2 linked regions of the Neorhizobium galegae bv. orientalis str. HAMBI 540 genome follow. The protein of the gene in region 1 interacts with the protein of each later gene in a pairwise test. Links are inferred from orthologs where the notes say so. Each region holds a gene or a part of one and is shown on either strand. Other genes may lie near its edges.

Evidence for each region.
Region 2: the proteins of leuS (region 1) and ligA interact in binary tests that used the Escherichia coli proteins (3 or more experiments, as listed by UniProt). The link is inferred for Neorhizobium galegae bv. orientalis str. HAMBI 540 from one-to-one orthologs.

Annotation. Positions count from the first base shown.
Region 1 is NZ_HG938353.1:4,133,418-4,149,518, forward strand. What follows is about bases 5,638-8,862. They hold leuS (leucine--tRNA ligase), read left to right. Parts: upstream 5,638-6,031; coding sequence 6,032-8,662; downstream 8,663-8,862. Other genes in these bases: RG540_RS19950 (YggS family pyridoxal phosphate-dependent enzyme), read right to left, coding at 5,638-5,854; RG540_RS19960 (lipoprotein), read left to right, coding at 8,652-8,862. Also shown: RG540_RS19930 (thermonuclease family protein), read left to right, coding at 1-153; acs (acetate--CoA ligase), read right to left, coding at 192-2,144; RG540_RS19940 (DUF1013 domain-containing protein), read left to right, coding at 2,384-3,100; RG540_RS19945 (propionyl-CoA synthetase), read right to left, coding at 3,157-5,088; more of RG540_RS19950, read right to left, coding at 5,195-5,637; more of RG540_RS19960, read left to right, coding at 8,863-9,212; holA (DNA polymerase III subunit delta), read left to right, coding at 9,200-10,231; RG540_RS19970 (ParB/RepB/Spo0J family partition protein), read right to left, coding at 10,242-11,123; RG540_RS19975 (ParA family protein), read right to left, coding at 11,147-11,938; 16S rRNA (guanine(527)-N(7))-methyltransferase RsmG, read right to left, coding at 11,954-12,571; tRNA uridine-5-carboxymethylaminomethyl(34) synthesis enzyme MnmG, read right to left, coding at 12,571-14,451; tRNA uridine-5-carboxymethylaminomethyl(34) synthesis GTPase MnmE, read right to left, coding at 14,497-15,801; transcription termination factor Rho, read right to left, coding at 15,888-16,101.
Region 2 is NZ_HG938353.1:2,137,952-2,149,685, reverse strand. Bases 8,737-11,734 are described here. They hold ligA (NAD-dependent DNA ligase LigA), read left to right. Parts: upstream 8,737-9,156; coding sequence 9,157-11,313; downstream 11,314-11,734. Other genes in these bases: RG540_RS10725 (GNAT family N-acetyltransferase), read right to left, coding at 11,337-11,734; recN (DNA repair protein RecN), read left to right, coding at 8,737-9,067. In the rest of the region: RG540_RS10765 (D-alanine--D-alanine ligase), read left to right, coding at 34-960; RG540_RS10760 (cell division protein FtsQ/DivIB), read left to right, coding at 948-1,880; cell division protein FtsA, read left to right, coding at 1,877-3,208; cell division protein FtsZ, read left to right, coding at 3,296-5,086; lpxC (UDP-3-O-acyl-N-acetylglucosamine deacetylase), read left to right, coding at 5,343-6,299; RG540_RS10740 (outer membrane protein assembly factor BamD), read left to right, coding at 6,541-7,383; more of recN, read left to right, coding at 7,394-8,736. UniProt on the Escherichia coli protein: DNA ligase that catalyzes the formation of phosphodiester linkages between 5'-phosphoryl and 3'-hydroxyl groups in double-stranded DNA using NAD as a coenzyme and as the energy source for the reaction.

The sequences.
Region 1 (16,101 bases):
ACCCATATTTCCGGCGATAAATATTTCGGCCGCATCGTCGCCGACGTCGTGCTCTCCGATGGCCGCAGCGCTGGCGGCGACCTGCTGCTCGCGGGCCTCGTGCGGACCTATGACGGCGGACGCAAGCCGCGCGAGGTCTGCGACACAGACTGAAAAGGCCGCCCGGTTTCCCGGGCGGCTTTTAGGTTCAATCAGCCCGCTTTGTTCTGGCGGTTGGCGATCAGGTCGTCCACCACGCCCGGATCGGCGAGCGTCGAGATATCCCCCAGCGAACCAAAGTCGTCCTCGGCGATCTTGCGCAGGATGCGGCGCATGATCTTGCCGGAGCGGGTTTTTGGCAGGCCAGGCGCGAACTGGATCTTGTCCGGTTGCGCGATCGGGCCGATCTCCTGGCGGACATGCTTCACCAGTTCCTGGCGCAGCGCGTCATTGCCTTCGTGACCGGACATCAGGGTCACGTAGCAATAGATGCCCTGGCCCTTGATGTTGTGCGGATACCCGACGACAGCGGCCTCGGACACGAGATTGTGGGAGACGAGCGCCGATTCCACTTCCGCCGTGCCGAGCCGGTGCCCGGAGACGTTCAGCACGTCGTCGACGCGGCCGGTGATCCAGTAATAACCGTCCTCGTCCCGGCGGCAGCCATCGCCGGTGAAATATTTTCCCTTGTAGGTGGAGAAATAGGCCTGGATGAAGCGGTCGTGGTCGCCGTAGAGCGTGCGCATCATGCCCGGCCAGCTGTCCGCGATGCAAAGATTGCCGTCGGCCGCGCCTTCCAGCACCTTGCCCTCGTTATCCACCAGTTCGGGCTTCACGCCGAAGAACGGTTTGGTGGCCGAACCCGGCTTCAGGTCGGTGGCGCCCGGAAGCGGCGTGATCATGTGACCGCCGGTTTCCGTCTGCCACCAGGTATCGACGACCGGGCAGCGCTTGTCGCCGACCACGTTGTAATACCATTCCCAGGCTTCCGGATTGATCGGCTCGCCGACCGTGCCGAGCAGGCGCAGGCTTTCCCGCGAGGAGCGTTTCACGAACTCGTCGCCGGCACCCATCAGCGAACGGATCGCCGTCGGCGCGGTGTAGAAGATGTTGACCTTGTGTTTGTCGATGATTTCCCAGAACCGGCCCTGATCGGGGAAGTTCGGCACGCCTTCGAACATCAGCGAGGTGGCGCAGTTCGCCAGCGGGCCATAGACGATGTAGGAATGGCCGGTCACCCAGCCCACATCCGCCGTGCACCAGTAGATGTCGCCGTCATGGTAGTCGAACGTATATTCGTGGGTCATCGCCGCGAAGACGAGGTAACCGCCGGTCGTGTGCAGCACGCCCTTCGGCTTGCCGGTCGAGCCCGAAGTGTAGAGGATGAACAGCGGATCTTCCGCCTTCATCTTCGCCGGCTCGCAATGCTCCTTCACGGTGGCGATTTCCTGGTGGTACCAGAGGTCGCGGCCAGGCGCCCAGCCGGTCTTGCCGCCAGTGCGGCGCACCACCACGACCTTGTTGACGATCACGTGCTGGCGGGCGGCGATATGGATCGCCGTATCGGTATTGTCCTTGAGCGGCACCGGCTTGCCACCGCGCACGCCCTCGTCGCAGGTGATCACAAAGGTAGACTGGCAGTCGATGATGCGGCCGGCCAGCGCTTCCGGCGAGAACCCGCCGAACACGACCGAATGCACCGCGCCGATGCGGGCGCAGGCGAGCATCGCATAGGCCGCTTCAGGGATCATCGGCATGTAAATGGTGACGCGGTCGCCCTTCTTGACGCCGTGCTTCTTCAAGACGTTGGCCAGCCGGCAAACCTGATCGTAAAGCTGGTTATAGGTGATCTTCTTGTCGATATAGGGATTGTCGCCTTCCCAGATCAGCGCCGTGCGCTCTCCATGGGTCTTCAGGTGACGGTCGATGCAGTTGTAGGAAACGTTGGTCACACCGTCCTCGAACCACTTGATCGAGACCTTGCCCTTGAGGGAGGTGTTCTTGACTTTGGTATAGGGCTTGAACCAGTCGATGCGCTTGCCGTGCTTGCCCCAGAACTTGTCCGGGTCCTCGACACTCTCCTCGTACCACTTCTCATATCTATCCTTGTCGATGAGCGCTTTCGCTTTGGCGGACTTGAGAACCGGGTAGACTTTTTCCGACATGAACACCTCCCTGAATTGGCACGCATAACGACGCATCGAGCCGTCAGCGATATGTGCCGCATTCATAACAGGTGAGGCAAGTGCGGCAATTAGACAAACGGTTCATCCGGCGATGACGATCTCGCTTCAAAGATTTGCAATTCTGTCCCAATTCGATTATAGGGCGGTAAATTCCCGGAAATTGTGGTTGATACCCACGGCCCGCGACACCGGCGCGGACGGACAGAGGACCTATACCCATGGCTCAACAATTGCTCATGCCGAAGGCGACCGCTGTATGGCTGGTCGACAATACCGCACTTTCCTTCGAACAGATCGCCAACTTCTGCAAGCTCCACCCGCTCGAGGTGAAAGCCATTGCGGATGGCGAAGCGGCGCAGGGCATCAAGGGCCTGGACCCGATTGCCACCGGCCAGCTTTCGCGCGATGAAATCGAGCGCGGCGAAAAAGATATCAATCACAAGCTGAAGCTTTCCGAGCCGAAGGTTCGCGTGCCCGAATCGAAGCGCCGCGGCCCGCGCTATACGCCGGTCTCCAAGCGCCAGGATCGCCCGAACGCCATTCTCTGGCTGGTCCGCAACCATCCGGAACTGAAAGACGCACAGATTTCCCGGCTCGTCGGCACCACCAAGTCGACGATCGAGCAGATCCGCGAACGCACCCACTGGAACTCGACCAACCTAACGCCGATGGATCCGGTGACGCTCGGCCTCTGCAGCCAGATCGACCTCGACCTCGAAGTGGAACGCGCTTCCAAGGGCCGTCCGCTGCCGACCGCCGCCGAACTCGGCGCTTCCCTGCAGCCGGCGAGCGAAACCGAAAACCTCGGTTTCAATTATCGCAACGAGCGCGAGGAAGAGAAGGAAAAGGAGATCGACGCGGACGCGGTTTTCGCCAAGCTCTCGTCGCTCAAGTCGACCCGTCGCGACGACGACGAGGAAGACGAGCGCTTCTGATCGAACCCTTTCGATTGAATGAAAAAGCCCCGGAGACGATTCGGGGCTTTTTTCGTTCAGGCGCTCTGTTTCAGGCCACTGCCCTCCCGGGCATAACCGTTCGCCTTCAGGATCGCGGTGATCTCGTCCAGCACCGCTGCATCCTCGATCGTTGCCGGCATTTTCCACGGCATGTCGTCGGCAATCTTCTGCATCGTGCCGCGCAGGATCTTGCCCGATCGGGTCTTCGGCAACTTGTGAACCACCATCACCGTCTTGAAGGCCGCGACCGGGCCGATCTCGTTGCGCACCAGTTCGGCCACTTCTCTCGCGATATCAGTGATTTCCCGTGAAACATGGTTCTTCAACACCATGAAGCCGCAGGGGATCTGCCCCTTCGTCGCGTCATGGACGCCTATCACGGCGCATTCGGCGACATCGGGATGTTTGGCGCAGACCTCTTCCATAGCCCCGGTCGAAAGACGGTGGCCGGCGCAGTTGATGATGTCATCGGTGCGCGCCATCACGAAGATATAACCGTCCTCGTCCATCACCCCGGCATCGGCCGTCTTGTAATACCCCGGGAACTCATCGAGGCATGCCTCGCGGAACCGCTGATCGGCATTCCAGAAGCTGACGAGGCAGCCAGGCGGCAGTGGCAGTTTGATGACGATATTACCGAGCGTGCCGCGCGGCACCGGATGACCGGCATCGTCGAGCACGTCGAGCGAATAACCCGGCATCGGTCGCGTCGGCGAACCGTGCTTGACCGGCATCAGACCGAGCCCGACGGTGTTGGCGGCGACAGGCCAGCCCGTCTCCGTCTGCCACCAGTGATCGATCACCGGGACCTTCAGTTTCTGCTCGGCCCATTTCAGCGTTTCAGAATCGGCCCGCTCGCCGGCGAGGAACAAGGCCCGCATCCCGGTCAGGTCGTATTTTTCGACCAGTTCGCCCTCCGGATCGTCACGACGGATCGCCCGAAAAGCCGTCGGCGCGGTGAACAGCACTTTCACGTCATGATCGCTGACGACCCGCCAGAACGTGCCTGCATCCGGCGTACCCACCGGCTTGCCTTCAAAGATCACGCTGGTATTGCCGGCCAGCAGCGGTCCATAGACGATGTAGGAATGGCCGACGACCCAGCCGATATCGGATGCCGTCCAGAACACCTCTCCCGGCTTGACGCCAAAAATGTTCTCCATGCTCCAATGCAGCGCCACCATGTGCCCGCCATTGTCGCGCACGACGCCCTTGGGCTGGCCGGTCGTCCCAGACGTGTAAAGGATGTAGAGCGGATCGGTCGCCTTGACCGGCACGCATGGTACGTCCCTGCCCCGCGCCTTCTCCACCACCTCCGAGAAATCCAGCTCTCCCCGCTCCGGCCGCAGCTCTGCCTGGAGCTGTTCACGCTGGAGTATGAGGCAATGTTCCGGTTTCACGCGGGCAAGCTCGATCGCCTGGTCGAGCAGCGGCTTGTAGGCAACGGTGCGGCCGGGCTCAAGGCCGCAGCTCGCGCCGATCACCAGTTTCGCTTCCGAATCGTTCAGCCGCGCGGCCAGCTCCTGCGCCGCAAACCCACCGAACACGACCGAATGCACCGCCCCGAGCCGAGCGCAGGCCAGCATCGAAAAGATCGCCTCCGGCACCATCGGCATGTAGATGACGACGCGATCGCCTTTCTCAATGCCGAGATCCCGCATCACTGCAGCGATTGCCTTCACCTCCTCCAGCACTTCGGCATAGGTGAAGCTCTTCTGCCTGCCCGTCATGGCGCTGTCGTGGATGAAGGCGCGCTGTCCGCCACGGCCGGCGGCCACGTGCCGGTCAAGGCAGTTGTGGCAGGTGTTGGTCTCCCCGCCGGTAAACCAGCGCCCGTAAACGCCTTGGTCCCCGTCGAAGATCTTCTCCGGTTCCTTGAACCAGTCGATGGCGGCGGACGCGCTTCTCCAGAACCCTTCCGGATCCTTTTGCCAGCCTTCATAAACGTCGAAATAGCGGCTTTGCATCTGCACCTCCCGTCACATGAGCACAGCCCGGAATGGTCAATCTAGGGTGCGGGCGAGGTGCGGGAAAGCCCGACGAAAGCGCTAGGTGCTTGGCGAAAGCCTGTTTTCAGCGCGAGCCGAAGATGGCCGAGCCGACGCGTACGCTGGTCGCCCCGAATTCGACCGCCGTCTCGAAATCCCCGGACATGCCCATCGAGAGCTTTTCGACGCCACATTCCCTGGCGAGCTTGGCAAGCAGCGCAAAATGCGGCCCCGGATTTTCCTCAGCTGGCGGAATGCACATCAGCCCCTCGATCGAAAGCCCGAGTTCCTTGCGGCAGAGCTCCACGAAGGCAACGGTCTCTTTCGGCTCGATACCAGCCTTCTGCGGCTCCAGCCCGGTATTGACCTGCACATAGAGCTTTGGCGCCTTGCCCTGCTTGTTGATCTCGTCGGCAAGCGCGCGGGCGATCTTTTCCCGGTCCACCGTCTCGATGACATCGAACAGCGCCACCGCGTCGGCGGCCTTGTTGGATTGCAGCGGCCCGATCAGATGCAGTTCGATATCAGGCGTCTCGGCCTTCAGTTCCGGCCACTTGCCCTGGCTTTCCTGCACGCGGTTTTCGCCGAATATCCGTTGCCCGGCTGATATCACCGGTCGAATGTCCTGCACGTCGAACGTCTTCGAAACCGCCACGAGCGTCACCGACCCTGCAGGTCGCTTCGACAGGCGCTCCACCTTCCCGATCCGTGCCTTCACATCCTGCAGCCGTTCTTCGACGCTCATGACCCATGCCTTCCGCTTTTCTTGCAAGCTCAGCGCTTAGTCCTCATATAAGGCTCTGCCAAGGGTGTTTCGCCCTGAACTTCGCCTTTCCCGGCCCTGTAAAACTTGACGCTTGCAGGGTTTCATGGTGAAGGTCTCGCCCGACTCTTGATCTTATTTTCCCGGAATATCATTGAAATGGCGACTGAACGTTATAATCCGCGCGATGCCGAGCCCCGTTGGCAGCAGACCTGGAACGATGCCAAGGTTTTCGAAACCGACAACAGCGATCCGCGCGAAAAATACTACGTTCTGGAGATGTTTCCCTATCCGTCGGGCCGCATCCACATGGGCCACGTGCGCAACTATGCCATGGGCGACGTGGTAGCCCGCTACAAGCGCGCCCGCGGTTTCAACGTCCTGCATCCGATGGGCTGGGACGCTTTCGGCATGCCGGCCGAAAATGCCGCCCGCGACAACAAGGTGCATCCGAAGACCTGGACCTATCAGAACATCGAATCCATGAAGGCGCAGCTGAAGGCCATGGGCCTGTCGCTCGACTGGTCGCGCGAGTTCGCCACCTGCGACGTCGAATATTACCAGCAGCAGCAGCACCTCTTCCTCGACATGATGGAAAAGGGACTGGTTTATCGCAAGCAGTCCAAGGTCAATTGGGATCCTGTAGACCAGACGGTTCTCGCCAACGAACAGGTCATCGACGGTCGCGGCTGGCGCTCGGGTGCGCTGGTGGAGCAGCGCGATCTGGTGCAGTGGTTCTTCAAGATCACCGATTTCAGCCAGGATCTCCTCGACTCGCTCGATACGCTCGACCAGTGGCCTGAAAAGGTCCGGCTGATGCAGAAGAACTGGATCGGCCGATCCGAGGGCCTGACGGTTCGCTGGGAAATCGTCAGTTCGACGGCACCCGCCGGCGAAAGCGAAGTAGTGGTCTACACGACCCGTCCCGACACGCTGTTCGGTGCTTCGTTCCTGGCCATCGCCGCCGACCATCCGCTGGCCAAGGCCGCAGCTGCGCAGAATCCGGCTATCGAAGCTTTCGCCGAGGAATGCCGGCATCACGGGACCTCGCTCGCAGCGCTGGAAACAGCCGAGAAGAAGGGCATCGATACCGGCGTCCGCGTCAGGCACCCGCTCGATCCCTCCTGGGAATTACCGGTCTATGTCGCCAACTTCGTGCTGATGGATTACGGCACCGGCGCCATCTTCGGCTGCCCGTCCGGTGACCAGCGAGACCTGGATTTCGCCCGCAAATATGGTCTGCCCGTCGTACCGGTCGTCATGCCGAAGGACGCCGATGCCGCGACCTTCGAGGTCGGCGACACCGCTTACGTCGATGATGGCGTCATGATTAATTCGCGCTTCCTCGACGGCAAGACGACCGACGAAGCCTTCGAGATCGTTGCAAACCGGCTGTCGGAAACGATTGTCGGCAACATGCCGCAGGGCGAGCGCAAGGTGAATTTCCGCCTGCGCGACTGGGGCATTTCCCGCCAGCGCTACTGGGGCTGCCCGATCCCCGTCATCCATTGCGATGATTGCGGCGTCGTGCCGGTGCCGAAAGCGGACCTGCCGGTCAAGCTGCCGGACGACGTGACTTTCGACCGGCCGGGCAATCCGCTCGACCGACATCCGACCTGGCGCCATGTCGCCTGCCCGCAATGTGGCAAGGATGCTCGCCGCGAGACCGACACGATGGATACGTTCGTCGATTCGAGCTGGTATTTCACCCGCTTCACGGCGCCCTGGGAGAAGGATCCGACCGATCCGACTGTGGCCAACCGCTGGCTGCCGGTTGACCAGTATATCGGCGGCATCGAGCACGCGATCCTCCACCTGCTCTATTCCCGCTTCTTCACCCGCGCCATGCGCGAGACCGGCCATGTCGAGGTCAAGGAGCCCTTCAAGGGCTTGTTCACGCAAGGCATGGTCGTGCACGAAACCTATCGCCGCGGCTCCGGCCCGAACGGTGAATGGGTGGCTCCGGCCGATATCCGCATCGAGGAAGTCGATGGCAAGCGCCGTGCCACCATGCTGAAGGGCGGCGAGGAAGTGACGATCGGCTCGATCGAGAAAATGTCGAAGTCGAAAAAGAACGTCGTCGATCCGGACGATATCATCGCCTCCTACGGCGCCGATACCGCCCGCTTCTTCGTACTTTCGGACTCTCCGCCGGACCGAGACGTGATCTGGTCCGAAGCCGGTGTCGAAGGTGCTCACCGCTTCACCCAGCGCCTGTGGCGTCTGATTTCCGAAGCCTCGGAGAACTTGGCTGGTATCGATCCGGTGCCGGCTAACGATGGCGAAGCGCTGGCAATCTCGCAGCTCGCCCACAAGACGCTAAAGGCGGTTCAGGGCGATTACGACAGGCTCTCGTTCAACAAAGCCGTAGCGCGCATCTATGAACTGGTGAATGCGCTTGCGGCGCCGCTCGGCCGAGTTGCTGTCGGGGAGGGCGATGCTGTCTTTCGCGCCGCCGTCCGCAACGCCTCGGAAATTCTGATCCAGCTCGTTGCCCCGATGACACCGCATCTGGCGGAAGAATGCTGGGCGGTTCTCGGCAACAAGGAACTGCTTTCCGTAGCTCCCTGGCCGCAGTATGACGAAGCTCTCGTCATCGAGAACGAGATCACACTGCCGATCCAAATCAACGGCAAGAAGCGCGGCGAATTGACAATCGCGCGCGACGCGGATCAAAGTGCGGTCGAAGCTGCGGTTCTGGCGCTGGATGCGGTCAAGACGGCACTGGAAGGCCGGGCGCCGAAGAAAGTCATCGTCGTCCCACAGAGGATCGTAAACATTGTCGTTTGACCGCTCTCTTCGTCGTTTCGGGTTCGTATCCGGCCTGGTAACGCTGACACTCTTGGCTGGCTGCCAGGTCCGCCCGCTCTATTCCGAGGCTTCGGGCACGGGCGAACGCCTGGCCTCGGTCGGCTTTGGGCAACCCCGCACCCGCCTCGACCAGGTTGTCCGCAATCAACTGGTTTTCCTAACCTCCGGGGGTGCCGGCGAGTCGGCTCATCCGGTTTACGAAGTGAAGCTATCGACAAGAAGTACCTCCTCGAACATCAGCGAAGACGAGGATAACGATAGCGTCTCTCCGACCGGCGTGCCTGTCCCTGGCCGCGTCCGGGTGGAAGGGATCTACACGATCACCCGCATCAGCGACGGAAAGATCTTGAAGTCCAGCAAGCGTGAAGTCGTATCGCTCATCGATGTGTCGGGTCAGGGTTATGCCTCGCTCCGCGCCGTTCGCGATGCCGAAAACCGCGCTGCAAGAGAGCTCGCTGAATTCATCCGCGCCGAGATCGCCATCGCGCTCGCCCGCGAACCTCAGCCGCAGACGGTATGGCAGAAGTAAAGTCCCACGAATTCGATCGGTTTGTCGAAAAGAGCTCGGATCTTTACAAGATCTTCGTGATCTACGGACCGGATCGCGGCCTTGTCTCCGAACGGGCAGCACTCATTGCAGGCAAGACAGGCGTCTCCCAGGACGATCCGTTCGCCATGCTCAAGCTCGACGTCTCGGATCTGCAGGGCGACCCCGGACGGCTTCTCGACGAGGTGAACTCGCTCGGCCTCTTCGGCGGCTCCAAACTCGTATGGCTGCGTGGTGCCGCCAACGAAAAACCCCTTCTCGACGCTATGCAGGCGCTCGTGGATGGCCCGCCTCCGGCCAACATCCTGATTGTCGAAGCGGGAGACCTCAAGAAGGGGAGCGGATTGCGCAAGATCGCGGAGCCTTCGCGGTCGATCGCTGTCATTCCCTGTTATGCGGACGACGTGAAGACCCTGAACGGGCTGATCGATTCGGAACTGGGGAGCGAAGGTCTCAGAATCAGCCAAGGCGCGCGCCAGAGGCTCCTGGAGCTGCTCGGCGGGGATCGCGTAGCCTCCCGTAACGAGATCCGCAAGCTCGCCCTCTACTGCCGTGGTATGGGCATGGTCGAGGAAGAGCATATCGATGGGATTATCGGCGACGCGAGTGCCGTTTCGGCCGACGAAGCCGTCGATGCGATCCTCAGCGGCGACTTGCCGGGCCTGCACCGTGCCATCCAGAAGGTCGTCTCATCGAAGACCCCGGTTTTTCTCGTCCTGCAATCCTGCCTGAAACAATTCCAGCTGCTGGATTTGATGAAGGCGGAAATGGAGGAAAAGAAGCTCCAGACCGCCCAGGTCATGATGACACTCGGCCGGCATATTCACTTCAAGCGCAAACCGCTCATAGAAAAAGCGCTGAGAACATGGAGTTCGCCAGCGCTCGCGCGTGAAACGGAAAGGTTGCAGGCCGCGATCCTGATGTCGCGGCAGAGGCAGAGCTTGGAACCCAACATTGCCTTTCACACACTGATGGCCACGGCTATTCAATCAAGCCGTTGAATTTACTAGATTATCTCCGTTCCAGAAGACGGCAGATCTCCTCGAGCTGCTCCAGCGTCCGGTAACCAATCTTGATCTGGCCCCCACCATTCTTGTGGTTGATCTTCACCTCCAACCCGAGGGAATCGGAAAGGGTCCGCTCAAGCGCCAGCGTATCGGAATCTTTTTGTTCCGCTTTCGAAACGGTTGTTGGTTCGGCTTGGGCCTTGATATCGTTCTGAGCCAGCTTTTCGGCATCCCGCACCGACATGCCCTTGGCAATGATGGTACGCGCCAATGAAGCCGGATCCGACGTCGTGATCAACGCGCGCGCGTGCCCGGCGGAAAGGCTCCCCGCTGCCAGCATATCCCGCACCGGCTCGGGCAGCTTCAACAGGCGAAGACTGTTGGCGACATGGCTTCGGCTCTTGCCGATGATCTCTCCCAGATCGTTCTGAGTATAGCCGTGCTCGGCGATCAGCTGGTCGTAGCCAAGAGCCTCTTCCAGGGGATTAAGGTCCGAACGCTGGACGTTTTCGACAATTGCAATCTCGAGCGCGGTCCGATCGTCCACGTCGCGGACAATGACAGGAATTTCGATCAAGCCAGCCAATTGGGCGGCACGCCAACGACGTTCGCCGGCTATGATTTCATATTGCGCAGGGCCTCGCGGCCGAACAACGACCGGCTGAACGATCCCATGCTGGCGAATGGAGCTGGCCAAATCCTGCAGCTCGCCCTCATCGAAACTCCGGCGCGGATTCTTCGGATTGCGGGATACATGCTCAATCGGGACCATGCGATCCGGATTAACACTCCGGGCACCGTTATCGGCTGGCGCCTGCTGATCCATTTCGCCTATGAGCGCTGCAAGACCGCGCCCCAGGCGCCGTTTCGATAGGTCGTCGTTCATTCTTATCACTCACTTGGTCTGAATCAGGCGGCTTTACGCCTGCGTTCTCGCTGGATGACTTCGGAAGCCAGTTGCAAATAAGCTTGGCTGCCCGCGCATTTCAGATCGTAAAGGATCGCCGGCTTACCGTAAGAAGGCGCCTCAGATACACGGACATTGCGCGGAATCAACGTATGATAGACTTTTTCGCCAAGATGCGTCCGCACATCATTGACAACCTGTTGAGCCAGGTTGTTTCGGGCATCGAACATGGTGAGGACGATTCCCTGGATATCGAGCGACGGATTGATGCTGCGACGCACCTGATCGACCGTTTCGAGCAACTGGCTCAACCCTTCCAGTGCAAAGAACTCGCATTGCAACGGCACCAGGATGGAATGAGCCGCGGCCATGGCATTCATCGTTAACAGGTTGAACGATGGTGGGCAGTCCAAAAGAATATAGGAATAGACAAAGGCGTCATCGCCACTCAACGCGCTTCGAAGCTTGAATGCCCGATCAGAAGCTTGGGAAATTTCCATTTCGAAGCCAAGCAGGTCCATCGTCGAGGGGACGATGTGCAGGTTTGGAACCGCGGTCTCCAGCGCCGTCTCCGCTATGGAGTTGTATCCCATCAACAGATCATAGGAAGAGAGCTTGCGGTCTCGGCGGTCGATACCCAGCCCGGTGCTGGCATTGCCCTGCGGATCAAGGTCGATGATCAGAACGCGTTCGCCGATTGCCGCAAGGGCCGTCGCCAGATTGATTGCCGTCGTTGTCTTGCCCACGCCGCCTTTTTGGTTGGCAATCGTGATAACCCGATTTCTTTCAAACATTCAGCACCTGAAAATCTAGGGTTCTTTGTGCCTTAAATTGCTAATCTCGAGGATAATTGAATCCGGCTCGACGGCACTCTGATGTTTTATCAGATCGAACGACCAACGGCCACGGGCTTTCTCGACTTCCGCGGCGTAATCCCTGCCTTTATGGAAAAAAGCTCTTGTATCTTTGCCAATCATCCAAGGCGATGTGTAAGAAAGAAGCGGATCAAGCTCGGCAAGGGCTCTCGCGGAGATGCGTTCGCAATCGGGAAGGGCGGTAAAGGCTGATTCGATTCGCAAAGGATGGACCGAACCCCTGGCACCTGTTTCATTGAGCGCCACCCGAAGAAACGCTGCCTTTTTCTGGTTGCTCTCAACCAGATGAACCCATCCCTGTTGCGTCTCGGCCAGAAAGACTGCCGTTATCACGCCAGGGAAGCCACCCCCGGAACCAAGATCGAGCCATCTATATGGATGGGGGGAGAGTTGGAAGATTTGGGCGCTGTCAGCAATATGACGCCGCCACAATTCGTCCAGTGTGGAGGGAGCAACCAGATTGATGGCCTTTGCCCACTTCTGGAAAAGCGCTGCAAAATGCTCAAGCTTCTCCCGCGTTTCACGTGAAACACTCTTGCCGTTCAGAAGCATTACAGGACTCGCTTGACGCGCTGCGGTGCAGCTTCTTCTTTGCGGAGTAGTGCGAGGATGAGCGCAAGGGCAGCGGGCGTCATTCCGTCGACCTTGGCCGCCTGTGCCAGATTGCCGGGGTTTGCCGCCGTTAGCTTCAGTTTGAGTTCATTGGAAAGTCCCGAAAGCGCTGAGAAATCAAAGGCTTGCGGGATAGTTCGCGCCTCGTCCCGGTGGGTGGCATGGATATCGGCCGCTTGCCGATTCATATAGACCGCGTAGCACGCCTCGATCTCCAATGCTTCAGCAACCTTTGGCGGAAGTTGTACCAATTCCGGCCATATGGCTGTAAGCGCGTTCAGCGATTGGTCGGGATACGCCAATAACTCATATGCCGTCCGTCGTTGACCGTCCTTGTTCAACTTCAGCCCAAAGCGATGTGCCTCATTAGGCGTCAGGTTACGAGACTGCAGAAGGTCCCTGCCAGCTTCTAGTGCCTGGGTGTAGTCTCGAAACTTCGACATCCGTTCTGCTCCCACGCAACCAAGTTCGATGGCTTTTTCAGTCAATCGAACATCCGCATTATCAGCTCGAAGCGAAAGGCGATATTCAGCGCGCGACGTAAACATCCGGTAAGGTTCGGTCACCCCACGGGATGTCAAATCATCAACCATGACTCCTATATAGGAATCGGCACGGCTGAAGTGATAGGCGTCGCCGCCGGAAGCTTTACGCGCGGCATTCAGCCCGGCAACCAAGCCCTGAGCCGCAGCCTCCTCATAACCCGTCGTTCCGTTGATCTGGCCCGCAAGAAAGAGCCCAGGAATTTTCTTGACTTCGAGCGTGGCGGTCAACTCCCGCGGGTCCACGTGATCATATTCGATTGCGTAGCCCGGCTGGATGATCGACACCGCCTCCAAGCCTGGAATGGTGCGAATGAACGCTTCCTGAACCTCGGCGGGAAGGGAGGTCGAAATGCCGTTTGGATAGACAGTCGAATCGTCCAGGCCTTCCGGCTCCAGAAAGATCTGATGCCCGTCGCGTTCGCCAAAGCGGACGATCTTGTCCTCGATCGATGGACAATAACGCGGACCAACACCCTCGATCTGTCCGGAATACATCGCAGACCGATGGATATTGTCCGAAATGATCCTATGCGTCGCCTCCGTCGTGCGGGTGACGCCGCAGGCAATCTGCTTCGTGGTAATCCGGTCGGTCATAAAGGAGAAGGGCACCGGATCTTCGTCGGCTTCCTGCCGGCCAACCCGTGCCCAGTCGATCGTATTTCCGTTCAGCCGAGCCGGCGTACCGGTCTTCAGCCTGCCGAGCCGCAGGCCGAACCGTATAAGAGTCTCCGATAGCCCCAGGGAGGGAGCTTCCCCGACGCGACCTGCGGGGACCTTTTGGTCACCGATATGGATCAAACCCCGAAGGAACGTGCCGGTCGTTAGGACAACCGTTCCGCATCCGAATCGACGGCCATCCTTCAATTCCACGGCCGCCACACGGGCAGCCTGGATTTCCAGGTCAAACGCGTCCCCCTCGATGACAGTCAGATTGGGGTGGCTGAAAATCTCGCGCTGCATCGCCTGGCGGTAAAGCTTGCGATCGGCTTGCGTCCGCGGGCCGCGCACCGCCGGCCCCTTCTTTCGGTTGAGAAGGCGGAACTGGATGCCCGCAGCATCCGCAACCCGTCCCATCAGCCCATCGAACGCATCGACTTCACGCACAAGGTGACCCTTGCCAAGTCCGCCGATTGCGGGATTGCAGGACATCACCCCGACCGTCTGCCGGTTATGGGTTATAAGTGCGGTTTGCGCGCCCATGCGCGCGGCGGCACTCGCAGCCTCGCAGCCAGCATGTCCGCCACCAATGACGATTACGTCGAATGTGTTTTCCATTTGGTCACCTTATGAAACCGCGCAAAGCGCCTTGTTTCACGTGAATCACTTGCCGATGCAGAACTGCGAAAAAATCACATCCAGGAGCTGTTCCACATCGACCCGGCCGGTAATGCGGCCCAGTGACGACGCAGCGGCCCGAAGGCTCTCGGCTCGAAGATCAAGTTCCTGGCCGTTTAGCGCTTCTGCGATAAAATGGGAAGCCTCTTTAAGATATTGAAGATGCCGCTGCCGGTTGGGAACCAGCGATCCGGACCAGGTCCCCTTGAGCTTTAAGAGTATCCGCGAACGCAATTCCTCCAGCCCATCTCCCGTCTCACTGGAAATGGTAAGGTCATAGCCAGTCGATGTTCGGTGCATATCGACCTTGGTGCCGATCCGCAGAACCTCAGCCTTCACGCTGTCGTAAGTATGTTTCGAGTCCGAATCGATCTCTTCGAGCTGCAGAACGAGATCGGCCTGCTCGATGGCTATCCTAGCCCTGCGAACGCCTTCCTGCTCGACGCGATCCTCGCTTTCGCGCAGCCCGGCCGTATCGAAGAAACGAACGAGGTAACCCTCCATATCGATATCGACATGCAGGAGATCCCTTGTTGTCCCAGCAATCTCGGTGACGATTGCAACGTCCCGTTTTGCCAAGGCATTGAGCAGGCTCGACTTACCGGCATTTGGAGGCCCGGCGATAACCACCTTGTACCCGTCTCGGATAATCTCGCCGGCCTTTGCGGAAGCGATGTGTCCTTCGATCTCGAAATAAAGATCACCGACCTCTGTCCAGACCCTGTCCGACACCGACCCCGGGACGTCATCCTCATCGGCAAAATCAAGTTCAGCCTCGATCAGCGCGCGAGCTCGGGTCAATCTCTCGGCCCAACTCATATAAAGCGCCGACTGCCCACCAAAGCCCTGTTCGACCGCCAAGCGGCGTTGCATCTCGGTCTCGGCGGCGATGAGATCCGCCAGACCTTCGACCTCGACCAGATCCAACTTACCGTTCTCGAACGCGCGGCGCGAAAACTCGCCTGCTTCCGCCAACCGAAGTCCGATCGTCTCCAGTTCCTGATGGACGGCGGAAACGACGGCGCGGCTGCCATGCAGATGCATTTCAACGCAATCCTCGCCGGTAAATGAATTCGGACCAGCAAATGCCAGAACCAGAGCCTGGTCGATCACTAGACCGTTGCGGCTCCGAATCGTTCTGAGTCCGGCCTTCCGATCGGCCGACAGTTCACCAGCCAAAGCCAACGCGGCGTCGAAAGCCTGCGGTCCGCTCAAGCGGATAACAGCGACACCCGCTGGCAGAGTGCCGCTGGAGAGCGCGAAGATCGTATCGTTGTCTGCCTGGACCATGGGTTCAACTTACCAGAGGCGGCACTAAACTGAAAAGCGCCCGGCAAAACCGAGCGCTCCAGATCTAATTTGAATCCGGCTAAGGATCAGGTGTTCATCGAGTCGAAGAAATCGCCATTGGTCTTCGTCTGCTTCAGCTTGTCGATCAGGAACTCGATCGCATCCGTGGTGCCCATCGGGGCAAGGATACGGCGAAGCACGAAGATCTTCTGGAGATCCTGGCGCGGCACCAGCAGGTCTTCCTTACGTGTACCGGACTTGAGGATGTCCATCGACGGGAAGATGCGCTTGTCGGCGACC
Region 2 (11,734 bases), 2.0 Mb from region 1 along the record:
TTGAATTGTAGTCCTTTTTGGCTGGAGTGATTGATGAGCGACAAGCACGTGGCTGTTTTGATGGGAGGGTTTTCCTCCGAGCGGCCTGTCAGCCTGTCCTCGGGCACTGCCTGCGCGGATGCTCTCGAAGGCGAAGGCTACCGCGTCACCCGCGTCGATGTCGGCCGGGATGTGGCGGCCGTCCTCTCTGAGCTTCGGCCGGACGTCGCCTTCAACGCCTTGCATGGGCCTTTCGGCGAAGACGGGACGATCCAGGGCATTCTCGAATATCTCGAAATTCCCTATACCCATTCCGGCGTGCTCGCGTCTGCGCTCGCCATGGACAAGCATCAGGCCAAACATGTTGCCAAGGCGTCCGGCATTCCGGTCGCCGAAGCCAAGGCGATGAGCCGGTTCGATATCGGCAATGCTCATCCGATGAAGCCGCCTTACGTGGTGAAGCCGGTCCGCGAGGGGTCGTCCTTCGGTGTCGTGATCGTCCAGGAAAATCAGTCGCATCCGCCGCAAATTATCGGTTCGTCCGAGTGGCGCTACGGCGATCGGGTTCTGGTCGAGCGGTATGTCTATGGCCGCGAGCTCACCTGCGGCGTGATGGGCGATGTGGCGCTTGGGGTTACCGAAGTGGTGCCGCTTAGCCACGCTTTTTACGATTACGACGCGAAATATGCGGAGGGTGGTTCGAAACACGTCATTCCGGCGCAAATTTCACCGAATATTTACCAAAAGATTCAAACACTAGCGCTTAAGGCGCATCAGGCGATGGGCTGCCGTGGCGTCAGTCGCTCCGACTTTCGCTACGACGACCGCTTCTCCGAGAACGGCGAGGTCATCTGGCTGGAAATCAATACGCAGCCGGGCATGACCCCGACATCCTTGGTGCCCGAAATGGCCGGCCATGCCGGCCACTCATTTGGTGAACTCGTCCGTTGGATGGTGGAGGACGCTACGTGTTTGCGTTGATCGGCAGAAAAGCGGGTGGACCGCGTGGCCGTTCTCAGGCTCTTTATCTCGGTGCCGAAGAGCGCCGGGTGCTTCCGCGCCCGCTTCGCCGGGTGTTTCGTTTCTGCGTCAGCCTCGCCACGGGCCGCATCCATATTCCGGCCCATACCGGAACCGTTTCCGCTGCCGGCTTCTTCGCCGCGGTCGGTCTCTACGGCATGTCGCTCGGCGGTCACGGTCAGGCCGTCGCGCAGGCGACCACGGCGGCTGTCGGCTTTGCGATCGAAGACGTTCGCGTTTCCGGTAATGATCAGACCTCCGAAATCGACATCCTGCAGCTTCTCGGGCTCGATGGCACGACGTCACTCGTCGCTCTCGATATCGATTCGGCTCGCCGCAAGCTCTCGGCGCTTCCCTGGGTCCAGTATGCGGAAGTCCGCAAGATCTACCCGAAGACGATCGAGGTGATGCTGAAAGAGCGTCAGGCCTTCGGCATCTGGCAGCACGGTTCGGAACTCTCGCTGATCGAAAAGAACGGCAGCGTAATTGCGCCGCTTCGCGACAACAAGTTCGCTTCCCTGCCGCTCTTCGTCGGCCGCGATGCCGAGGCGGCTGCGGCCTCTTTCGAGGACGCCCTGTCGGGCTGGCCGGAGCTGAAGAACCGGGTGAAAGCCTATGTCCGCATCGCCGGCCGCCGCTGGGATCTGCACCTCGACAACGGCGTCGTGCTGAAGCTGCCTGAGGGCAATGTCGCCAAGGCGCTCGCCATGCTCGCCAAGCTCGAAAAGGATCAGGGCGTGCTGGAGCGTGACGTCGCCGCCGTCGATCTTCGGCTTGAGGATCGCACCACTGTTCAGCTCACCCCTGGCGCTCTGGATCGCCGCAGGGAAGCGCTCGACGCACGATCAAAGGCCCTGAAGAAACTGGGAGAGCAGTCTTGAGCGTATTCGGTTCCTCCCATTTCGGCCTGCCGCGCATGAAGCCGCTGTCTTCCAAGCGTAGCCATGTCGTTTCGGTCCTGGATATCGGCTCCACCAAGGTGGTCTGCATGATCGCCCGGCTGACGCCTCGCCAGGAAAGCCAGGTCCTGCCGGGCCGCACCCACAATATCGAGATCATCGGCATCGGCCACCAGCGCTCGCGCGGTGTGAAGTCCGGCGTGATCGGCGATCTCGACGCAGCTGAAAGCGTCGTCCGTTTGGCGGTCGATGCCGCCGAGCGTATGGCCGGGCTTACCGTCGACAGCCTGATCGTCAATGTCTCCGCTGGCCGCATCACCAGCGACGTCTATACCGCGACGATCGATCTCGGCGGTCAGGAAGTGGAAGAGGCCGATCTCAAGAAGGTTCTGATTGCGGCAAGCCAGCAGTCGCTGCGCCAGGACCGCGCCATCCTTCATTCGCTGCCCACCGGCTTCTCGCTCGACGGCGAGCGCGGCATCCGCGATCCGCTGGCGATGTTCGGCGATACGCTTGGCGTCGACATGCATGTGGTCGCAGCCGAGCGTGCCACGCTGAAGAACCTCGAACTCTGCATCAACCGCGCCCACCTCTCGGTCGAGGGCATGGTCGCGACACCCTATGCCAGCGGCCTTGCAGCCCTCGTCGACGACGAAGTCGAACTCGGTTGCGCCGCGATCGACATGGGCGGCGGCACGACGACGATCTCGGTTTTCGCCGAAGGCAAGCTCGTTCATACGGACGCGATCAGCCTTGGCGGCCATCACGTGACGACCGACCTTGCCCGCGGGCTTTCCACCCGTATCGAGGATGCGGAGCGGATGAAGGTCGTACACGGTTCGGCGCTCGCCAACGGGTCCGACGAACGCGACGTGATCTCCGTCCCGCCGATCGGCGAGGACGACCGCGACCAGCCGACGCAGGTGCCGCGCTCGCTGGTCACCCGTATCGTGCAGGCCCGTATCGAAGAGACGCTCGAACTCATCCGCGACCGCATCCAGAAGTCGGGTTTCAGCCCGATCGTCGGCAAGCGCGTCGTGCTGACCGGTGGCGCCAGCCAACTCACCGGCCTTTCGGAAACGGCGCGCCGGATCCTCGCGCGCAACGTCCGGATCGGTCGCCCGATGGGTGTCTCTGGCCTGCCGACGGCAGCCAAGGGACCGGCGTTTTCGACGGCGGTCGGCCTGATGATCTATCCGCAGGTCGCGGACTTGGAAACACACGCTTCGCAGAGCGGCCTGATGGCCACGCTGGGAAGCGGCAATGGCCGGCTGGCCCGCGTCGGTCAGTGGTTGAAGGAAAGTTTTTGATGTGAGGGGCTCGCCCGCCCGCATCGGAGCAAAGTTGCAATGAATTGGCCGGCGGCGATGCGGCCAGAAAAAGAAGGAACTGGTGCAATGACCATCAAGCTGCAAAAGCCTGATATCACCGAGTTGAAGCCTCGGATTACCGTGTTTGGCGTCGGTGGCGGCGGCGGTAACGCCGTCAACAACATGATCACCGCCGGCCTCGAGGGTGTCGACTTCGTCGTCGCCAACACCGACGCCCAGGCGCTGACCATGACCAAGGCCGAGCGCATCATCCAGATGGGTGCCCGAGTCACTGAAGGTCTCGGCGCCGGTTCGCAGCCGGAAGTCGGTCGCGCCGCCGCGGAAGAATGCCTCGACGAGATCGTCGATCACCTGCATGGCACACACATGTGCTTTGTCACCGCCGGCATGGGCGGCGGTACCGGCACGGGTGCAGCCCCGGTCGTCGCACAGGCAGCCCGCTCCAAGGGCATCCTGACGGTCGGCGTCGTCACCAAGCCGTTCCACTTCGAAGGCCAGCGCCGCATGCGCCTTGCCGAGATGGGTATCCAGGAATTGCAGAAGTCGGTCGACACGCTGATCGTCATTCCCAACCAGAACCTCTTCCGCATCGCCAACGACAAGACGACCTTCGCCGACGCGTTTGCGATGGCCGACCAGGTTCTTTATTCGGGCGTCGCCTGCATTACCGACCTGATGGTCAAGGAAGGCCTGATCAACCTCGACTTCGCCGACGTCCGCTCGGTGATGCGCGAGATGGGCCGCGCGATGATGGGCACCGGCGAAGCATCCGGCCCGGGCCGCGCCATGCAGGCCGCCGAAGCCGCGATCGCCAACCCGCTGCTCGACGAGACCTCGATGAAGGGCGCTCAAGGCCTGCTGATCTCGATCACCGGTGGTCGCGACCTGACGCTGTTCGAAGTCGACGAAGCCGCGACCCGCATCCGCGAAGAAGTCGATCCGGATGCCAACATCATCCTCGGCGCGACCTTCGACGAAGCGCTCGAAGGCCTGATCCGCGTGTCGGTCGTAGCGACCGGCATCGATCGTGCCGCCGGCTCGGTCGACATTCGCGCCGCCGAGATGCGCGCTGCCGCAAAGCCGATCATCCGTCCGTCGGCAGCGATTGCTCCGGCTCCGGTTGCCGCCCAGCCGGCTCCGGTCATGCAGGCCGCTCCGGCTCCGAGGCCGGCCGTCGACCCGATCGCCGAAACGATCCGCATGGCGGAAGCCGAGATGGAACGGGAACTGGCGATCGCAGAACCGCAGCACCAGTATGCGGCTCCGGCACCCCAGCCGGTCGCTCCGCAGCCGGTCATGCAGCAGCAGGAAGAGTTCCGTCCGCAGAGCCGCATCTTCGGTGCTGCTCCGGTCGAAGCACCGGCTCCGGTCATGAGCCGGCCGGCTCCTGCACCGCAACCGGCCCCGGTTCACCAGCACGTACAGCCGCAGCCTGCTCCGATGATGAGCCAGCCCGCTCCTCGCCCGGCACAGCCGGTCTATCGTGAGCCGATGGCGCCTTCGATGTCGCAGGTGGTACAGCCGGTTCGCATGCCGAAGGTCGAGGATTTTCCGCCGGTCGTGAAGGCCGAGATGGATCACCGCGCCCAGCCGGTGAGCCATGTGCAGGAAGAACGCGGCCCGATGGGTCTCCTGAAGCGGATCACCAACTCGCTTGGTCGCCGCGAAGAGGAAGAGCCTGCTCACGTCGAGCCGGCCGCACCGGCTCCGCAGCAGCGTCGTCCGCTGTCGGCGGAAGCAAGTCTTTATGCACCGCGCCGCGGCAATCTCGACGATCATGGACGTGCGGTTCCGCAGGCCCATCACGAGGAAGACCAGCTCGAAATTCCGGCCTTCCTGCGCCGTCAATCGAACTGAGTTAAAGACGGTCACGAAACGTGAAGAAGGCCCGGATCACGCATCCGGGCCTTCAGGCGTTTTATCAATCAGGACGCAGAGTTAACAACGTAACAATCCGAAATGAACAGTGATTTGGATTGTGCCAAACGGCTGCGTATGAAAGACGCTAAGGGACGCCAAAAGAGATCGACCGATTCAGGCGATCGGTCCGGCTGGCGCTAAAGAATATCGGATCCTTCTGCTTTACGGATCCGGCGACAAGAAGGCAGCAGGAATGACTATCGGACTGTTCGGTTTCCAGACCACCATCGCCTCCCCGGTAACACTGAAGGGGATTGGCGTTCATTCTGGAGCCCCTGTCAGCCTCACTTTTCAACCGGCCGAAGCTGGTACCGGCGTGATCTTCACGCGCCTTCTGGACGATGGCAGCTCGGTTGAATATCGCGCCGTTTCCTCGCAGGTCGGCAATACCGATCTCTGCACCGTTCTCGGCACTTCGCTTTCCCGCGCCGTCGCGACGATCGAACACGTGATGGCCGCGCTCTACGCGCTCGGTGTCGACAATATCATGGTCGAAGTCGATAGCGGCGAGATGCCGATCATGGACGGCAGCTCCTATCCTTTCATCGAAGCCATCGAACAGGTCGGCATCGTCAATCTCGGCATCAAGCGCCGTTATATCCGCGTCCTGAAGCCGGTCCGCATCGACTCCGGCGCTTGCTGGTCGGAATTCCGGCCCTATGACGGCACTCGCTTCGAGGTGGAGATCGACTTCTCTTCGCCGCTGATCGGCCGCCAGAGCTGGAAAGGCGACCTGACCGCCGAGACCTTCAAGCAGGAACTCTCCCGCGCCCGCACCTTCGGTTTCATGCGCGACGTGGAGCGTCTCTGGGCTGCCGGCTACGCACTCGGTTCCTCGCTCGAAAATTCGGTCGTCATCTCGGACGACGACACGATCGTCAATGTCGAAGGCCTTCGCTACAAGGACGAATTCGTCCGCCACAAGACGCTTGATGCCGTCGGCGACCTGGCGCTTGCCGGCGCCCAGTTCATCGGCTGCTACCGGTCCTATCGCGGCGGCCACAAGATGAATGCCAATGCGTTGAAGGCGCTGATGAGCGACCCGACGGCTTATGAGGTCGTCGAGGCTCCGTCGTCGCGTGCGGCCCGCGTACGGGCACGGGAGTTCGTACCGGTCAACGTGCCGGAACTGACGTCCTGGTTTGCCTGATAAAGTTGACCCAGTCGACTCGGCCGCTTCTCCGGAAGCGGCCTTTTTCTTTTTGGGAGACAGGTTCCGATTTAACCTTGAAATGCCGTATTGCGGCGACGTGCCACAAAAATGCATTAATGCCGCAGCATTGCGTTGCTCTCCCTTTGCTTTTATGGCTAGAACGGCCTGCTTAGGCGGCGGGCTTATCAGGCGCGGGACGATCAGGAATTGTCGAATGAACCATGTAAGGTCTGTTGGAATGCGTAAGACGGCAAGAGTAGCGCTTGTGTCGCTGGTGCTGGCCGGCGCCGGCTTTGGCGTGACCGCCTGCCAGTCGGATCCCGATATCGACATCACCAAGCTCGGTCTCGAAACGGATGCGCCGGAGACGCTCTACAACCAGGGTCTCGCCAACATGAAGGCCGGCAACCTTGCCGAAGCAGGCCGCAAGTTCGATTCGATCGACCGCCAGAATCCCTTCACCGAATGGGGCCGCAAGGCGCTCGTCATGAGCACCTTCACCAAGTACCGGCTCGGCCGCAACGACGAGGCGGTGGCCACCGGCAACCGCTACATGAGCCAGTATCCGCAATCGCAGGATTCAGCCTATGTCCAGTATCTCGTCGGCCTTGCTTACTCCAAGCAGATCGCCGACGTGACCCAGGACCAGCGCGCTGCCGTGCGCACCATCGATGCGATGAACAAGGTCGTGACCAATTATCCGACCTCGGAATATGTCGAGGATGCGCAGGCGAAGATCCGCTTTGCGCGCGATCAGCTCGCCGGCAAGGAAATGCAGATCGGCCGCTATTATCTGGAGCGCAAGGAATACCTTGCCGCGATCCAGCGTTTCCGCAACGTGGTCGAGCAGTATCCCAACACCAACCAGGTGGAAGAGGCGTTGGCGCGTCTGACCGAAGCCTATTATGCGATGGGCATTACGGAAGAGGCGCAGACCGCTGCCGCGGTCCTCGGGCGCAATTATCCAGACAGCCAGTGGTATGCGGATTCCTTCAAGCTGCTGAAGGGCAACGGCGTCGAACCGCGCGAAAATCGCGGTTCGTGGATTTCCCGCGCCGGGGCCAAGCTGATCGGCGCTTAAGGTCTGAGACATGCTGATCCAGTTGTCGATCCGCGATATCGTTCTGATCGAGCGGCTGGATCTTGCCTTCGAGACCGGCCTTTCGGTGCTGACCGGTGAAACCGGCGCCGGCAAATCGATCCTGCTCGACAGTCTTTCGCTGGCGCTCGGCGGCCGTGGCGATGGCGGCCTGGTCCGTCATGGCGAGGATAAGGGCCAGGTGACGGCCGTCTTCGACGTGTCCGGCAGCCACGGCGCCCGAAAACTCCTGCGCGACAACGGCATCGACGACGATGGCGACCTGATCTTCCGCCGCATCCAGTCGGCCGATGGTCGCACGCGCGCCTCGATCAACGACCAGCCGGTCAGCGTGCAGCTGATGCGCCAGGCCGGCCAGCTTCTGGTCGAGATCCACGGACAGCACGACGACCGGGCACTGATCGATACCGACGCGCACCGTACGCTGCTCGACGCCTTTACCGGCTTAAGCGACGAGGTGCTGCAGCTTTCCGGTCTTTATCGCTCCTGGAAGGACGCGGATCGGGCCTTCAAGACCCATCGCGCCAAGGTCGAGGCCGCGGCCCGCGAAGCCGATTATATCCGTGCCTCGGTGGAAGAGCTGGAAGCGCTGTCGCCGCGTGATGGTGAAGAGGACGAGCTTGCCGAACAGCGTTCGCGAATGCAGAAGTCCGAGCGCATCGCCGGCGACATTTCCGAGGCCTCGGAATTCCTCAATGGCAATGCATCGCCCGTGCCGCTGATCGCCTCGCTGGTGCGGCGCCTGGAGCGCAAGAGCCACGAGGCGCCGGGCCTGCTCGAAGAAACCGTCGAGCTTCTCGATCAGGCGCTCAACTACCTCTCCAATGCCCAGATGGAAGTCGAGGCGGCGCTGAGGCGCACCGAATTCGATCCGCGCGAACTGGAGCGGGTCGAGGAGCGCCTGTTTGCGCTCCGGGCCGCCGGCCGCAAATATTCGATCCCGGTCGCCGACCTGCCAGCGCTTGCCGAAAAGATGATATCGGACCTTGCCGATCTCGATGCCGGCGAGGAGAAGCTCGCCGAGCTGGAAAAGCTGACCGCCGCCGCCAAGGCCGCCTACGATCGGGCCGCCGCCGTCCTGTCCGAGAAGCGCCGGCATGGTGCCGAGGCACTGGCCGAAGCCGTGATGGCCGAGCTGCCGGCGCTGAAGCTCGAACGGGCCCGTTTCATGGTCGATGTGGCGAGCGACCCTGAGGCTGCCAGCGCCGAGGGCATCGATACCGTCGAATTCCACGTCCAGACCAATCCCGGCACGCGTCCCGGCCCGATCATGAAGGTCGCCTCCGGCGGTGAGCTGTCGCGTTTCCTTCTGGCGCTCAAGGTGGCGCTCGCCGACCGCGGTTCGGCTCCCACGCTGGTCTTCGACGAAATCGATACCGGTGTCGGCGGTGCTGTCGCCGATGCGATCGGCCAGCGGCTGAAACGGCTGTCGGACAAGGTGCAGGTGCTTTCCGTCACTCACGCACCGCAGGTGGCCGCGCGCGCCGCGACCCATCTCCTGATCTCCAAGGGACCGGCCGGCGAGGGCACCGACAAGATCGCCACCCGCGTCGCGACCATGGAGCCGGAACACCGCACCGAAGAGATCGCCCGCATGCTCGCCGGCGCATCGGTGACCGACGAAGCGAGGGCTGCGGCGAAGCGGCTGCTGGCGGGGAACGGCTAGGCTCATCCGCCTAGACCCTCCATCCGCTCTTCCCATCGGTAAATTTTGCGCTACAAAACGACTCCTCGCTACCCGAGGAGTAGACCCGCATGCCCGCCGAACAAACGCCCGTCGAAAACCTGACCGAAGAACAGGCCGCAGCCGAGCTCGCCTATCTGGCGGCGGAGATTGCCCGCAATGACGAGCTCTATCATGGCCATGACGCGCCGCAGATTTCGGATGCAGATTACGATGGGCTGAAACGGCGCAACGATGCGATCGAAAAACGGTTTCCGCAGCTGATCCGCGCCGACAGTCCGTCGATCCGGGTCGGCGCAGCACCTTTGCCGACATTTGCGGCGATCACCCATTCGCGGCCGATGCTGTCGCTCGACAACACGTTCTCGGACGACGATGTCCGTGACTTCGTCTCTTCCGTCTACCGTTTCCTCGGCCAGCTTCCGGACGGCTCGATCGCGTTTACCGCCGAGCCGAAGATCGACGGGCTTTCCATGTCGATCCGCTACGAGAATGGCCGGCTGGTGAATGCCGCGACCCGCGGCGACGGTACGACCGGCGAGAACGTCACCGAGAACATCAAGACCATCAAGGAAATCCCCAATCGCCTGCCCGCGGGCGTGCCCGACGTCGTCGAGGTGCGCGGCGAGGTCTATATGACGAAAAGCGACTTCCTGGCGCTTAACGAGAAGATGGCGGCGGAAGGCAAGCAGACCTATGTCAACCCGCGCAATACGGCCGCCGGCTCGCTGCGCCAGCTCGACGCCAAGGTGACCGCCAGCCGTAACCTGAAATTCTTCGCCTATGCCTGGGGCGAAATGTCAGAAATGCCGGCCGATACCCAGATGGGCATGGTCGAGAAATTCAGGGAATGGGGTTTTCCGGTCAACCCGCTGATGAAACGCCTGCATGCGGTCGAGGATATCATCGCGCATTACAAGGATATCGGCCTCAAGCGCCCGGATCTCGACTACGAGATCGACGGCGTCGTCTACAAGGTGGATAGGCTCGATCTGCAGGCCCGACTCGGCTTTCGCTCGCGGTCTCCGCGCTGGGCGACGGCGCATAAATTTCCGGCGGAACAGGCCTTTACCCATGTCGAGCGGATAGACATCCAGGTCGGCCGCACCGGCGCGCTGACGCCGGTGGCGCGGCTGACGCCGGTCACCGTCGGTGGCGTGGTCGTCACCAATGCGACGCTCCACAACGAAGACTACATCAAGGGGCTCGGCAATTCCGGCGAGCCGATCCGCGAGCCGGATCACGATATCCGCGTCGGCGACACCGTCATCGTCCAGCGGGCAGGGGATGTCATCCCGCAGGTGCTCGACGTGGTGATGGAGAAGCGTCCTCCGGAAGCCGTGCCTTACGAATTCCCGAAGAAATGCCCCGTCTGCGACAGTCATGCGGTGCGCGAGCGTAACGAAAAGACCGGCAAGCTCGATTCGGTCACCCGCTGCACCGGCGGTTTCGTTTGCCGTGCGCAGGCGACCGAGCACCTCAAACATTTCGTGTCGCGCAACGCCTTCGATATCGAAGGCCTCGGCTCCAAGCAGATCGATTTCTTCTTCGAGGCGGAAGACGACGCGCTGAAGATCCGCACCGCGCCGGATATCTTTACGCTGAAGCGGCGGCAGGAGGGGTCGACGCTTACCAAGCTTGAAAATATCGAGGGCTTCGGAAAAGTCAGCGTCAAGAAACTGTTCGATGCGATCGACGAGCGGCGCGAGATCGCGCTGCACCGCTTCATCTACGCGCTCGGCATCCGCCACGTGGGCGAGACCACCGCCAAGCTGCTGGCGCGCGCCTACGGCACCTACGAGGCGTTTGCGAAGGCCATGGACGATGCGACCGAGTTTTCCGGCGACGCCTGGGACGATCTCAACAATATCGAGGGCATCGGCGAGGTGATGGCGCGCGCCATCGTCGAGTTCTTCAAGGAGCCGCGCAATGTCGAGGTCATTACCCGGCTTCGCGAAGAGGTGACGCCGCAAGCGGCCGAACAGCCGGTCGCCTCGAACAGCCCGATCGCCGGCAAGACGGTGGTCTTCACCGGATCGCTCGAAAAATTCACCCGCGACGAGGCCAAGGCGAGGGCGGAAAGCCTTGGCGCCAAGGTGGCCGGGTCGGTCTCCAAGAAGACCGACTATGTGGTCGCAGGCCCGGGCGCCGGCTCCAAGCTCGACAAGGCGAGGGAACTCGGCGTCCAGGTGATGGACGAGGACGAATGGCTCGCCTTTATTGCTTGAAGGCCTTCATCGGGTGATGAAGATCACGTCCTGAGCCGCGCCATCGAATAGGCATCGACATATCGTCCTTCGCGGAAGGCGAATTGTTTAAAGTGGCCTTCGACCTCGAAACCGAATTGCCGGTAGAGCGCCAGCGCCGGTTCGTTGTCGGTGTAGACGGTCAGTTCGACGCGCTTCAGGTCCAACCATCGGTCGGCGATGGCGAGGATTTCGCCGATCAGGGCGCGGCCGATCCCGCGGCCAATATAGGCGTCGTGGACGCCCATGCCGATACTTCCGGCATGGCCCCGCCGATTTGCATAGCGGGTCATCCCGACATCGCCGACGATCCTGTCCTTGAGGACCGCGACCAGCGAGATGAAATTGGCGGACTGGTTCTCGATGCTCTTGCGGATTTGCTCCGGGCTGTGGTGCGGCGTGC